DNA from 2 places in the Arthrobacter sp. Y3223065 genome. Region 2 is predicted to be linked to the other one. Evidence: riboswitches for the same ligand, from Rfam matches in the RefSeq annotation. Region 2 holds a riboswitch; the other holds the start of a gene.

Region 1 (5,898 bases), on a different contig from region 2:
ATTCGACTTCGTCGGGCAGGATCTGCTCGGGCTGGAAGCCTTCCAGCCCGAGCATCACCGCCGTGAAGGTGCCGTGGCCGCGGCCCGTAGCCGCGAGGGATCCGTACAGGTCCACCCGCAGCCCGGCGACCCGGTCCAGTACACCCGTTGACACCAGTTCCCCGGCAAAGACTGCGGCTGCCCGCATCGGACCGACGGTGTGGGAACTGGAGGGACCGATGCCCACGGTGAAGAGGTCGAATACGCCGACAGCCATGATGCTCCTTAACGACCTTCGGTTGGTGTGGAAACCGGGGCCAGGTCCGGGTAGAGCGGATGCGCCTGGGCCAGTGCCTCCACCCGGGCCTTCAGGCCGGACAGGTCCGCGGCCGGCCCGGCAATGAGGGCTTCGGCGATGATGTCCGCGACCTGGTGGAACGCCTCTTCGCCGAAGCCTCGGGTGGCCAGCGCCGGCGTGCCGATGCGCAGGCCGGAGGTGACCATGGGCGGCCGCGGGTCGAACGGCACCGCGTTGCGGTTCACCGTGATGTCGATGGCCGCCAGCAGGTCCTCGCCCTGCTGGCCGTCCAGCTCGGAATTGCGCAGGTCAACCAAGACCAGGTGCACGTCGGTGCCGCCGGTCAGCACCGTGATGCCCTTCTCCGCGACGTCCTGCTGCGACAGCCGCTCGGCCAGGATCCGTGCGCCCGCCAGCGTGCGCCGCTGGCGGTCGGCGAATTCCTCGGACGCGGCGATCTTGAACGCCACAGCCTTGCCCGCGATGACATGTTCAAGCGGCCCGCCCTGCTGGCCGGGGAACACCGCGGAATTGATCTTCTTGGCGATGTCGGCCTCGTTGGTCAGGATGATGCCGCCGCGCGGACCCGCCAGCGTCTTGTGCGTGGTGGACGTGACCACGTGGGCGTGCGGCACCGGGCTGGCGTGCAGGCCCGCCGCCACCAGGCCGGCGATGTGCGCCATGTCCACCATCAGGTACGCCCCGACGGCGTCCGCGATCCGGCGGAACTCCGCGAAGTCGAGCTGGCGTGGGTAGGCGGACCAGCCGGCGATGATCAGCTGCGGCTTGTGCTCCTGCGCCAGCCGCTCCACCTCGGCCATGTCGACCCGGTGGTCCTCCTCGGAGACGCCGTAGGCGGCTACGTCGTACAGCCTGCCGGAGACGTTGATCTTCATGCCATGGGTCAGGTGCCCGCCGTGGGCCAGGTTCAGGCCCAGGATCGTGTCGCCGGGCTTGATCAGGGCGTGCATCACCGAGGCGTTGGCCTGGGCGCCGGAGTGCGGCTGGACGTTGGCGAAGCCGGCACCGAACAGCTCCTTGACCCGGTCAATGGCCAGCTGCTCGATCACGTCGACGTGATCGCAGCCGCCGTAATAGCGGCGCCCCGGGTAACCCTCGGCGTACTTGTTGGTCACCACCGAGCCTTGGGCCTGCATGACGGCGACGGACGTGTGGTTCTCCGAGGCGATCATTTCCAGCCCGGACTGCTGGCGGCGCAGCTCGTTGTCGATCTGGGCGGCGATTTCCGGATCCAGGACGCCCAGGTCCGCGTTCAGGCTGGCGCTGGCGACCGCCGCCATTGCCGCGCTCACGCTACTTCACCACCGTTGGCGGAGGCGTACTCCTCGGCGGAGAGCAGCGGGCCTTCCTCCGACACCTGGACAGTGAACAGCCAGCCGGAACCGTAGGGGTCATCGTTGATTACGGCGGGGTCGGCCACGGCGTCGCCGTTGACTTCGATGACCTCGCCGGTGACCGGGGAGTAGAGGTCCGAAACGGACTTGGTGGACTCGATTTCACCGCAGGTCTCGCCGGCCGTCACGACGGTACCGACCTCGGGGAGATCCACGTACACGATGTCGCCCAGCGCCTCGGTTGCCACGGCAGAGACACCGATCCTGGCCGGGCCGGATCCGTCGGCGGCCACCCACTCGTGCTCCGCGGAGTATCGTAGTTCGGCGTTGACTTTGCTCACTGTGATGCCTTTCTGGGAAGTGTGCTGTTAATGCGGGAAAGAATTACTGCCGGCGCCACCGCACGGCTTCGGCGACCGACATGGCCTCGTCCAGCAGGGAGGCATTGGCGGCGGGCAGGGCGGTGAGGTCCTGGATCATGGCCTGGAAGTTCAGCAGCGCCTCCAGCCGGCGCTGCGAAATCTCGGGCTGGTAGGGCGGGTACGCGGTGTACCAGGCCGGGGACTCCACCACATTGCGACGGCTCACCGGCGGCGTGGCGGTGTCGCTCAGGGCGTCATCGAGATCGAGGGCGCTCGCCTGGCGGATGGATGGGGAACGGCAGTGTCCACCAAGCCGTCCATGCTGTCGTAGCCGACCATCTTGAGCATGGTGTCGATGTCCGCTTGGCGGCGGGCACCGATATGCCGGTCGGCAAAGTTTGATGAAGATGGTTGAACCGTCATGAGGAACTCCAAGATCGGGCCGGCCCGAAGGCTCGGCTGGGACTGGGGTTCCTCCCCGCTCTGTATTTGACCTGAGAGATTCCGCGGAGTGTGTTCCGCTTGCACCGTCGGTGAGCCAGGCTGCTGCCTTGCTGCTTTCCAGAGTTGCCTCGCCGCGGCGGTACATGGGCCTGAGAGATTCCTGGGGAGGATTTGCTCCTACGGCGCCTGCCCGGATGGTGTGCGGAGAGGACTCTCCCGCCACGGTTCGAAAGGCACATTAAGTTGTGGGTGATTCGCCTCACACGATACACACAGCGCCCGGTGCATCAAAATCCGGTCGCCGAACATCAGTCCGGTCGCCAATCCAAGGCCCCGTCCCGTCGGCCGCCGCGCGCCCGGAACAGCACCGGCGCCTACACAATAAAAGGATTCATCAGTATGCTTTGCGTTGATGTGCTGAAGAGGAGCGTAAACGATCAGGCCGGTACCGCCCGGCCGTTGACAAGAATCGACATGTTTCGACCACGGGTTGGAACGGAAGGCGCGCCTTGCGCCGGAGACGGAGATTTTGATGAGCAACGAAGAGGGACGCACGCCGCTGTCGCCGGAGGAACTCGAATCCCAGACCGGAACGGCGCTGCCGGACAAGGAAGTCGCGTCCATCCTGGATCTGAATGCCGATCTCGACCTGGCCATCGACGCGGCCGCGCCCATCGACTTGGCCGTCGCGGCGAACGCCAACGTCGCGGCCCCCATCGATGCCGCCGCCTCGGCCAACATCCTCTCGACCGGCTCCACGGCGCAGGCCCTGTCCGACCAGGGCGTCATCATCGACCAGGGCATCACTGCGGACGCGACCGCCGAGTCCACGCAGGACAGCACCATCGACCAGGGCAATGACACCGTGGACGACGCCGGGACAGCGGCCGGCTCCGCTGCCGGGACGGCCGCCGCCGGTGATTCCGGCCTTCCGCTGGAGAACGCCACCGGGCAGGAGGCCACTGAACCGGCGCTGCTGCCGGACGGCACGCTGCCGGAGGGCACCCTGCCCGACACCGGATCGGTCACGGAAGGCCTTGGGTCGACCCTCGACGGGAACCTGCTCAACGTCAACGTCAATCTGGCCGCGGACGCCGATATCGCCGCCCCGATCAACGGTGCCGTGGCCGCCAACGCCAACGTTGCCGCGCCGATTGACGCCGCGGTGGCGGCGAATATCGGCTCGGTCGACAGCAATGCCGTCGCGGTGGCGCAGCAGGACGCCATCATCAACCAGCAGATCGACGGCAGCGCCGAGGCCAGCGCCGGCCAGCAGTCCGACCTCGAACAATAGTCCCTGAACGAGCATGGGTCCGAGCCGGCCGCCGGCCGCGAGTGACATGCTGCCCGGCGGCCGGTCGGCTGCACCGCCTTCGATTGACGTCCCGGCGCTGGCCGACGGCGTGCAGCTCCTCGGACCGGCACAGGGTTCCGGCTACCGGGAGCCGCCCGCGCTGGTCCGGCGCGCGGACGGGCAAACGCTCCAGCTCACGCCGCTGCTCTATGCGGTTTTGGAGGGCGTGGACGGCTCTCGAAGCCTCGATCAAATTGCCGAACATGCCAGCGGGAAGTCCGGCAGGCTGATCACTGCCGAAAACGTGCAGACCCTGATCGAAAAACAGCTGCTGCCGCTGGGCCTGCTGCGGCTCGCGGACGGCTCACAACCCGAGGTCAAAAAGGCCAGCCCGCTGCTGGGCATGCGCTTCCGCTACACGGTCACGGATCCCGCGCTGACCCGGAAGCTGACGGCTCCGTTCGCCGTACTGTTCCATCCGCTGATCGCCTTGCCCGTGACTTTGGCCTTTTTGGCGGCGTGCTGGTGGGTGCTCATGGTCAAGGGCCTCGGCTCGGCAACGCACCAAGCCTTCGCCAACCCCGGGTTGCTGCTCCTGGTTTTCGCCATCACCCTTCTCTCGGCCGGCTTCCACGAATTCGGCCATGCCGCCGGGGCGCGCCGCGGCGGCGCAACGCCGGGAGCCATGGGCGTCGGCCTGTACCTGATCTGGCCCGCCTTCTACACCGACGTCACGGACTCCTACCGGCTGGGACGCGGCGGCCGGCTCCGCACGGATCTGGGCGGCCTGTATTTCAACGCCATCGTCGTGGTGGGCACGATAGGCGCTTGGTGGCTCACCAGCTTCGACGCGCTGCTGCTGGTGGTGGTGACCCAGATACTGCAGATGGTGCGCCAACTGCTGCCCCTGGTTCGCTTCGACGGCTACCACATTCTCGCCGACGCAACCGGGGTTCCCGACCTGTTCCAACGGATCAAGCCCACTCTGATGGGGCTGCTGCCCTGGCGGTGGTCCGATCCCGAAGCCAAGCTGCTCAGGCCCTGGGCCAGGGCCGTCGTGACCGCCTGGGTCCTGGTCACCGTTCCGCTGCTCCTGTTCTGCCTCTTCATGATGGTGGTCTCGCTTCCCCGGGTCCTGGGGACGGCCTGGGCCAGCATCATGGACCAACAAAGGCTGTTGGCCGATGCCGGTTCAGACGGTGACTTCGCCGGCATGGCCGTGCGTGTCCTGGCGATCACCGCCGTCGCGCTTCCCATTTTCGGGATTGCCTACATCCTGCTGCGCCTGGCCCGCCAGCTTGGCACGGCGGCCTGGGCGAAAACCCGTGGCCGGCCGCTCCGGCGGGTGACTGCCATGGCCGCCGCCGTCGCCGTTCTCGCCGGTTTGGCCTGGGCCTGGTGGCCCGACGACGGCGCCTACCGGCCGGTGCAGCCCTACGAGCGCGGAACCCTGTTCGATGCGGCAGCTTCCTTCGCCCCGGTGTCATCGGCGGGGCTGACCGAAGGCCGCGCAGGACAAACGGTGGCGGCGTGGCCGTCCGGTACCGACCTGCCGACGGCCGAGGATCCGCAACTGGCGATGGTCCTCGTTCCCCGTGACAACCAGCCTGGGCGCGAAGAGACCGCCACCGCGGACATCGGCGAAGATCCGACGAACGACGGCGGTGCCGGCACCACCGTTACTGAGCCTTCCGCGGACCCACCGCCGGCCTGGGTCTTCCCCTTCGACCGGCCGCTGGCTCCGGAGGAGGACGGAAACCAGGCCCTTGCCGTCAACGTTGAGGACGGATCCGTGGTCTACGACGTCGCCTTCGCCCTTGTCTGGGCCGACGGTGGACCGGTAGACGCCACGAACGAGGCCTACGCCTTCGCTTCGTGCCGGGGCTGCACCGCCGTCGCCGTCGGCTTTCAGGTTGTCCTGATCCTCGGCCAGGCCGACGTCGTCGTGCCCCAAAACCTTTCGGCGGCGGTCAACTACAACTGCGTCGAGTGCCTCACCTACGCCCTCGCCAGCCAGTTGGTCCTCACCCTCGACGGTCCGCTCAGCGACGCAGGCATGGAGAAACTGGCAACCCTGTGGGAGGAGATCGCAGCCTACGGCCGGTCGCTCGAAGACGTTCCCCTGGACGAAATCCAGGCCCGGCTGAACGACTACAAGATGCGCAT
Region 2 (5,898 bases):
CGTCGTGCAGCAGCACGATCCACAGCAGCGTGGCGTCGGGCGACCCGTACAGGACCGGGGGAAGCTGCCGGACCACGGCATCGGCGGGCATCGCCAGGCGGCGCTGCCGCACCTCCTGGACCATCAGGCCGGGCCGTTCGCCCGATTCGGCCGACTCGGCCGTGCCCTGCCACGCTGCCACCGCCCGCAGCGTCCCTTCCGCAACCGCCGCGTCGACCGGCAGCAGCAGCCGGGCGGCAACCAGCGCCTCCCGGCCGTACAGCGTCAGGAACCACGGGGCACCCGCCGCCAGGAAGACATCGCCAGGGGTCTGGCGCCCGGCCATCCGCAAGCTGTTGAGGTCGGTCATGGATCGGCTCATCAGCCGCTGCAGCCGGGGATCCCCCGCCAGCGACGGCGTGCGCAGCGGGGGCGCGGCCGCGGCAGTCAGGGGAGCATCGTCGTCGTCAAGCTCAAGACTCCAGGAGAGGACGACGACGGCGCCCGGCTTGAGCAGCTCCGTCCACTCCAGCCGGACCAGGCTGCCGTCAAAACTGATCCGGGCACCTTCGGCCGTCAGCGCGGCGCGTGTATTGTCCCGCCAGTTCCAGGCGGCTGCGCCGGGGGCCACCGAGCCGGCCTCGCCCGCGGCCCCGGCGCGCACCTGTTCCAGCGGAATGGCGTCGGCCACCAGGTCGACGCGGACCTGGAGCTCCAACTCCTCCTCGAGGGCCGACGTAAACGTGAGCGCCTCGGCCAGCCGGCCGGCTTCCACCGCACGCGAGCGGTTCAGCGTCACCAGCGGATCCGTCCCGTCCGCCGCGGTCCGGATGAAGGCGAAGAAGTCGGCGCGTCCGGCCGAGCGCGACTGGGTGGAGATCCACTCCGGTTCCTGGCCGTTCACCGCCAGCAGGCAGCGGGCCAACACGCGGTCGTCCCCGCAGTAGACCCCCTGGGCTCCGGTACCCCTGATCTGCCCGTGGGGCTCGCTCCAGGCTTGGACGGGTGCCGCAAAGACCCCCGTGAGATCGTGCAGATACGGCTCGCGGTAGACCATGGATTCAATCTTGGCAGCATCGGCAGTCCCGGAACAATCTCCGGCTGGCCGGCCATTGGCCGGACGAATTCAGCCGACGGTGCCGGAGGCGTCCCCACCGCCGGGTGTCCAGGACAGGTGGATCAGGACCCCGTCCGTCGTCTCTTCGATGACCAGGCGCAGCTCATCGCCATAGAGTTCCCGGGGACCTGCGGGGCCGCTTTCGCTCTGCTGCACCAGATCGGCCAAGGCGGCGGCCATCGCCCGGCCCCAGTCCTGGTGGTTCTTGCTGTTCGCGGTTGCGGTGGCGGTATAGGTGGCGTTCATGCTGCGCACGTCCTGACTGCACGTTTAGAACCTGCCGCACGACGCTGTGCCGCAGGTCCCATCAGAGTAGCCAGCCCCGTGACCCCGATCTACCTTTTCGCGTACATTACTCGTATGTGACGCCAGTCATAATCCGGCAGGAGGTCATGATGAGGGGCAGCGGGCCCGGGCGCGCGGGCCGCGACGAGGCGGTCCGGAAACTGCGGGAGGACATCCTGGCCGGCGGCCTGAAGCCAGGCTCCAGGGTGACCGTTGCCGGGCTCGCCGGGCGCATCGATGCGGAGGAAGCCCTGGTGCGGGACGCCGTCGGCGTCCTCACGGAAGAAGGCCTGGTTGAGGCCACCGGGCACGAACACCGGATTGCCAATCCCGGTCCACAGCAGGCCATCCAGCTCCTGGATGTGATGGGCGTGGTGCTGGTCGCGCTGTTCGAGCGGGCTGCCCCGCGGTTGTCGCCCGCCGAGATTGACACCATGGCCACGCTGGCGGAGGACCTGCGGGCGGCGATCAACCGGGAGGACATGCTGGCCTCCTACCGCGCCATCGGCAGGCTGGTGGCCGTCATCCTGGGGGCGGCGGATCATCAGGAACTGAGGGCCGTGAACACGCATGTGCTCGACCGCTCGCTCGGCCGGTTGCACCTCGTCCAACACGCCGTCGCCTATCCTCTCTGGACCGACGGCTGGTGCGAGACCGTGCAGTATCTCCAGCGGGGTCAGCCCGAGGCCGCAGTGGAGCGGCTGCGGCAAACATTCTGGATCCTCGCCGAAGGGCTGGCTCAGGAGGTTCCTGGCCCGCCTGCCGGGCAGCCGGGCCGCGACGGGATAAAGTGATTCCCGGCCGGTTTTGATCCCGGCCGCCCGCCCGGCCTTTCGACCCATGGACCACCCTTGCCCTCGCCCGCACGACTGACTGCCGATACCCGACCGAGCCCCGATTCCCCGCCGCGTCCCGAGACCCGCTCCGGGCCACGCCCCGCCCAGCGGCGCCCCGCCCCGTTTGCCGGCCGGCTGACTGTATTCGCCGGCGTCCTGCTGCTCGCGTTCAGCCTGCGGCTGGCCGTCTCCGGTGTGTCGCCGGTGCTGGCGGATATTGCCGCGGATGTGCCGTTCGGCACGGCCTCCACCGGTGTGCTGGGCATGCTGCCCACGGCAGCCTTCGCCGCCGCCGGGTTCGCCGTTCCGGTGCTGATTCGCCGGATCGGCTTGGAAGCGCTGCTGCTCGTGGCACTGGGCCTGGCCGCGATCGGCCAACTTGGCCGTGCGATGGTCTCCGATGTGCCGTCGTTCCTGGTCCTGTCCGGCCTCACCATGGTGGGCTACGGGATCGGCAACATCCTGCTGCCGCCGCTGGTGAAGCGCTATTTCCCGGACCGGATCGGCCTGATCACCGCGCTTTACGTGACATTGCTGGCGGTCAGCACGGCGTTCAGCCCGCTGCTTGCCGTGCCGCTTGAGCAGGCTGCCGGCTGGCGGTTCTCGATCGGAGTGTGGGCGGCCGTGAGCGTGGCCGCGCTCGTGCCGTGGCTGATGACCGCATGGACGGAACATTGGCGCCGTCGGACCGCGCGCCTGGTGCTGCAGCCCTACCGCCCCGGTGGGTTGGACATCCTCCCGCCGGAGGACGGCAGCGCCCGGCACGCGGCCGGGCCCGGGCCTGCCATTGGTCCCGCGACGGCAGGTGGCCCCGCCGATCCCCGCTCCGGGATGGGGGCCGGCCCCGGGGGGACCGGCGGACCGCCCGCTGCGGACGCCTCGGGCACCGCGGCGGGAGCCGCGGCCGGTTCGGCCGAAACGACGGCGGTACGCGTCTGGCGCTCGCCGGTCGCCTGGGGGCTGGCCCTGGTGTTCGCCGGGACCTCGTCCAACACGTTTGCCATGTTCACATGGTTGCCGCCGTTGTTGGTGGACAGCGGGATGCTGCCCCCGACGGCCGGCACCATGCTGGCCTACTACGCCATCTTGGGCCTGCCGACCAGCCTGTTGGTGCCGCTGATCGCGGCGCGGCTGCGCAATCCGCTGGGCCTGGGCCTGCTGTTTATCGGCTTTTATGTGGCCGGATACGCCGGGCTGCTGCTGTCGCCCTCGTTTGGCACGTGGCTGTGGATCACCTTGGCCGGGCTCGGCCAGGGCACCTACGCCATGGCGCTGCTGCTGGTTAACCTCCGGACCCGCACCACGGCCGGTGCGGGGGCGCTCTCCGGGTTCGCGCAGGGGATCGGATACGCCGTCGCCTGCGCCGGTCCGCTGATGTTTGGGCTGCTGCGCGACGTCAGCGGCGGCTGGGGTGCTTCCTTCGGCCTGCTGGGAGCTGCGTTGCTCATCCTGGCGGTGGGCCTGGTCATCGTGGGGCGGCCCCGCTATCTGGAGGATTCGGCCCGGGACCGGTAGCGGCTGCCGACGCACGGCCCCACGCCTCACGCGTGGCACGCATTCCTCGCTGCGGCACCAGGCGGTAGGCTGGCGCCCAGTCGACTACGAGGAGGCGCCATGAAGTTCAATGACCTGCTCGCCGATGCCTACGGCAGGATCCAGGAACGCGTCCACACCGTGCTGGACGGGCTGGACGCCGGACAGTTGGCCGCCCGGCCAGGCGGCGACAGCAACTCGATCGCCTGGCTCCTCTGGCATCTGACGCGCATCCAGGACGACCACATTGCCGATGTCGCCGGCACGGACCAGTACTGGCTGACCGGTTGGGCGGAGCAGTTCGACCTGCCGCTGCCCCGGAAAGACCATGGCTACGGCCACACGTCCGAGCAGGTAGCGGCCGTCCGGGTCGAATCGGCCGACCTGCTGCGCGGCTATTACGACGACGTCCATGCGGGCACCCTGAAGTACCTGGCCGGATTGACCGAGGATGACCTGGACCGGATCGTGGACACCCGGTGGGACCCGCACGTCAGCCTGGGGGTCCGGCTGGTCAGCGTCCTGGACGACTGCCTAGAGCACGTCGGGCAGGCCGCGTACGTGAAGGGCATGCTTTCGCGCGGGAAAACCTAGCGGCCGCGGCCGCTAAACCGGGCCCTTGGCCGTCGCCGCCTTGTTGCCCGCCAGCCGCTGGACTACCATTCAAGGAGTCAGAAACAACTGCATACAGCCTTCGACATGCGGCGGGAGAGTCCTGCTGGGTACCAGTCAGCAGGCGCCGTAGGAGCAATACCTCCCCAGGAATCTCTCAGGCCCCTGTACCGCCGCGGAGAGGCAACTCTGGAAAGCAGCCGGACCGTTCAGGACCGGCTCACCGACGGTGCAAGCAGGAGGCGGCCCCACGGGCCGACGACTGCGGAATCTCTCAGGTTCAGTCACAGAGCGGGGAGGAACCCTTCACTACCGGCATGGTCCGCCCTGCCGGGGATTACTGGAGTTCCTCAAATGACGGCTAAGTCCAACCTCGCTACCCGGCCCGGCAGCGCCACCTTCACCGACCGCCACATCGGTCCGCGCCGTAACGACGCGGAAACCATGCTCAAGCAGTTGGGCTACGGCAGTATCGACGACCTGGTGGACGCGGCCGTACCCGCCGACATCCGCCAGCAGGAACCGCTGGCCCTGCCCGCCGCCCGCAGCGAGTCCCAGGTCCTGGCGGACCTGCGCGCCCTCGCCGCGAAGAACGTGACGGCCGTGCAAATGATCGGCCAGGGCTACTACGACACCATCACTCCGCCGGTGATCCGCCGCAATGTGGTGGAGGACCCGGCCTGGTACACCGCCTACACCCCGTACCAGCCGGAAATCTCGCAGGGCCGGTTGGAGGCGCTGCTGAACTTCCAGACCATGGTCCAGGACCTCACGGCGCTCCCGATCGCCAACGCCTCGCTGCTGGACGAAGCCACCGCAGTGGCCGAAGCCGTGCTGCTGATGCGTCGGTCCAACAAGTCCAAGTCCGCCGGCAAGACCGTGCTGGACGCGGACCTGCTGCCGCAGACCATCGCCGTCGTCAAGGGCCGGGCCAAGGCGCTGGACTTCGACGTAGTGGTTGCCGACCTCTCCGCCGGCCTGCCCGACGGCGACATCTCGGGCATCGTGCTGCAGCAGCCGGGAGCCTCCGGCCGCGTGTTCGACCACGCTCCGGTGATCGCGCAGGCCAAGGAGCGCGGCGCCCTGGTCACCGTGGCCGCCGACCTGCTGGCCCTGACCCTGATCACCCCGCCGGGCGAGCAGGGCGCGGACATCGCGGTCGGCAACACCCAGCGTTTCGGCGTGCCGCTCTTCTTCGGCGGACCGCACGCCGCCTACATGGCCGTGCGCAAGGGGCTGGAGCGCTCGCTGCCCGGCCGCCTGGTGGGCGTGTCCAAGGACGACGCCGGCCGGCCCGCCTACCGCCTGGCCCTGCAGACCCGCGAGCAGCACATCCGCCGCGAGAAGGCCACCTCCAACATCTGCACCGCGCAGGCCCTGCTGGCCGTCGTTGCCAGCATGTACGCCGTCTACCACGGCCCCGAGGGGCTGAAGGCAATTGCGCAGCACGCCAACGAGGCCGCCCGCACCCTGGCCGGCGTGCTCACCGGCGCCGGCTACTCGCTGGTGGCCGACCAGTTCTTCGACACCCTCACG

Evidence for each region. Region 2 has a riboswitch for glycine ahead of gcvP (aminomethyl-transferring glycine dehydrogenase). Riboswitches for the same ligand answer to the same signal wherever they lie in the genome.
Region 1: it holds a riboswitch for glycine, as region 2 does, so the genes downstream of both, AC5RUK_RS13745 (glycine dehydrogenase (aminomethyl-transferring)) here and gcvP (aminomethyl-transferring glycine dehydrogenase) in region 2, are expected to answer to the same signal.

Annotation. Positions count from the first base shown of each region.
Region 1 covers NZ_JBNHGC010000005.1:94,541-100,438, forward strand. Annotated here, with positions in the region: gene AC5RUK_RS13730 (L-serine ammonia-lyase) at 1-256, opposite strand, end outside; gene glyA (serine hydroxymethyltransferase) at 265-1,578, opposite strand; gene gcvH (glycine cleavage system protein GcvH) at 1,587-1,973, opposite strand; partial or broken gene AC5RUK_RS13745 (glycine dehydrogenase (aminomethyl-transferring)) at 2,020-2,417, opposite strand; glycine riboswitch at 2,566-2,667, opposite strand; gene AC5RUK_RS13750 (peptidoglycan-binding protein) at 2,971-3,732, shown strand; gene AC5RUK_RS13755 (zinc metalloprotease) at 3,746-5,898, shown strand, end outside.
Region 2 covers NZ_JBNHGC010000002.1:52,989-58,886, forward strand. Annotated here, with positions in the region: gene AC5RUK_RS05135 (glycogen debranching N-terminal domain-containing protein) at 1-1,036, opposite strand, end outside; gene AC5RUK_RS05140 (hypothetical protein) at 1,106-1,342, opposite strand; gene AC5RUK_RS05145 (GntR family transcriptional regulator) at 1,459-2,175, shown strand; gene AC5RUK_RS05150 (MFS transporter) at 2,233-3,732, shown strand; gene AC5RUK_RS05155 (mycothiol transferase) at 3,832-4,344, shown strand; glycine riboswitch at 4,446-4,545, shown strand; gene gcvP (aminomethyl-transferring glycine dehydrogenase) at 4,717-5,898, shown strand, end outside.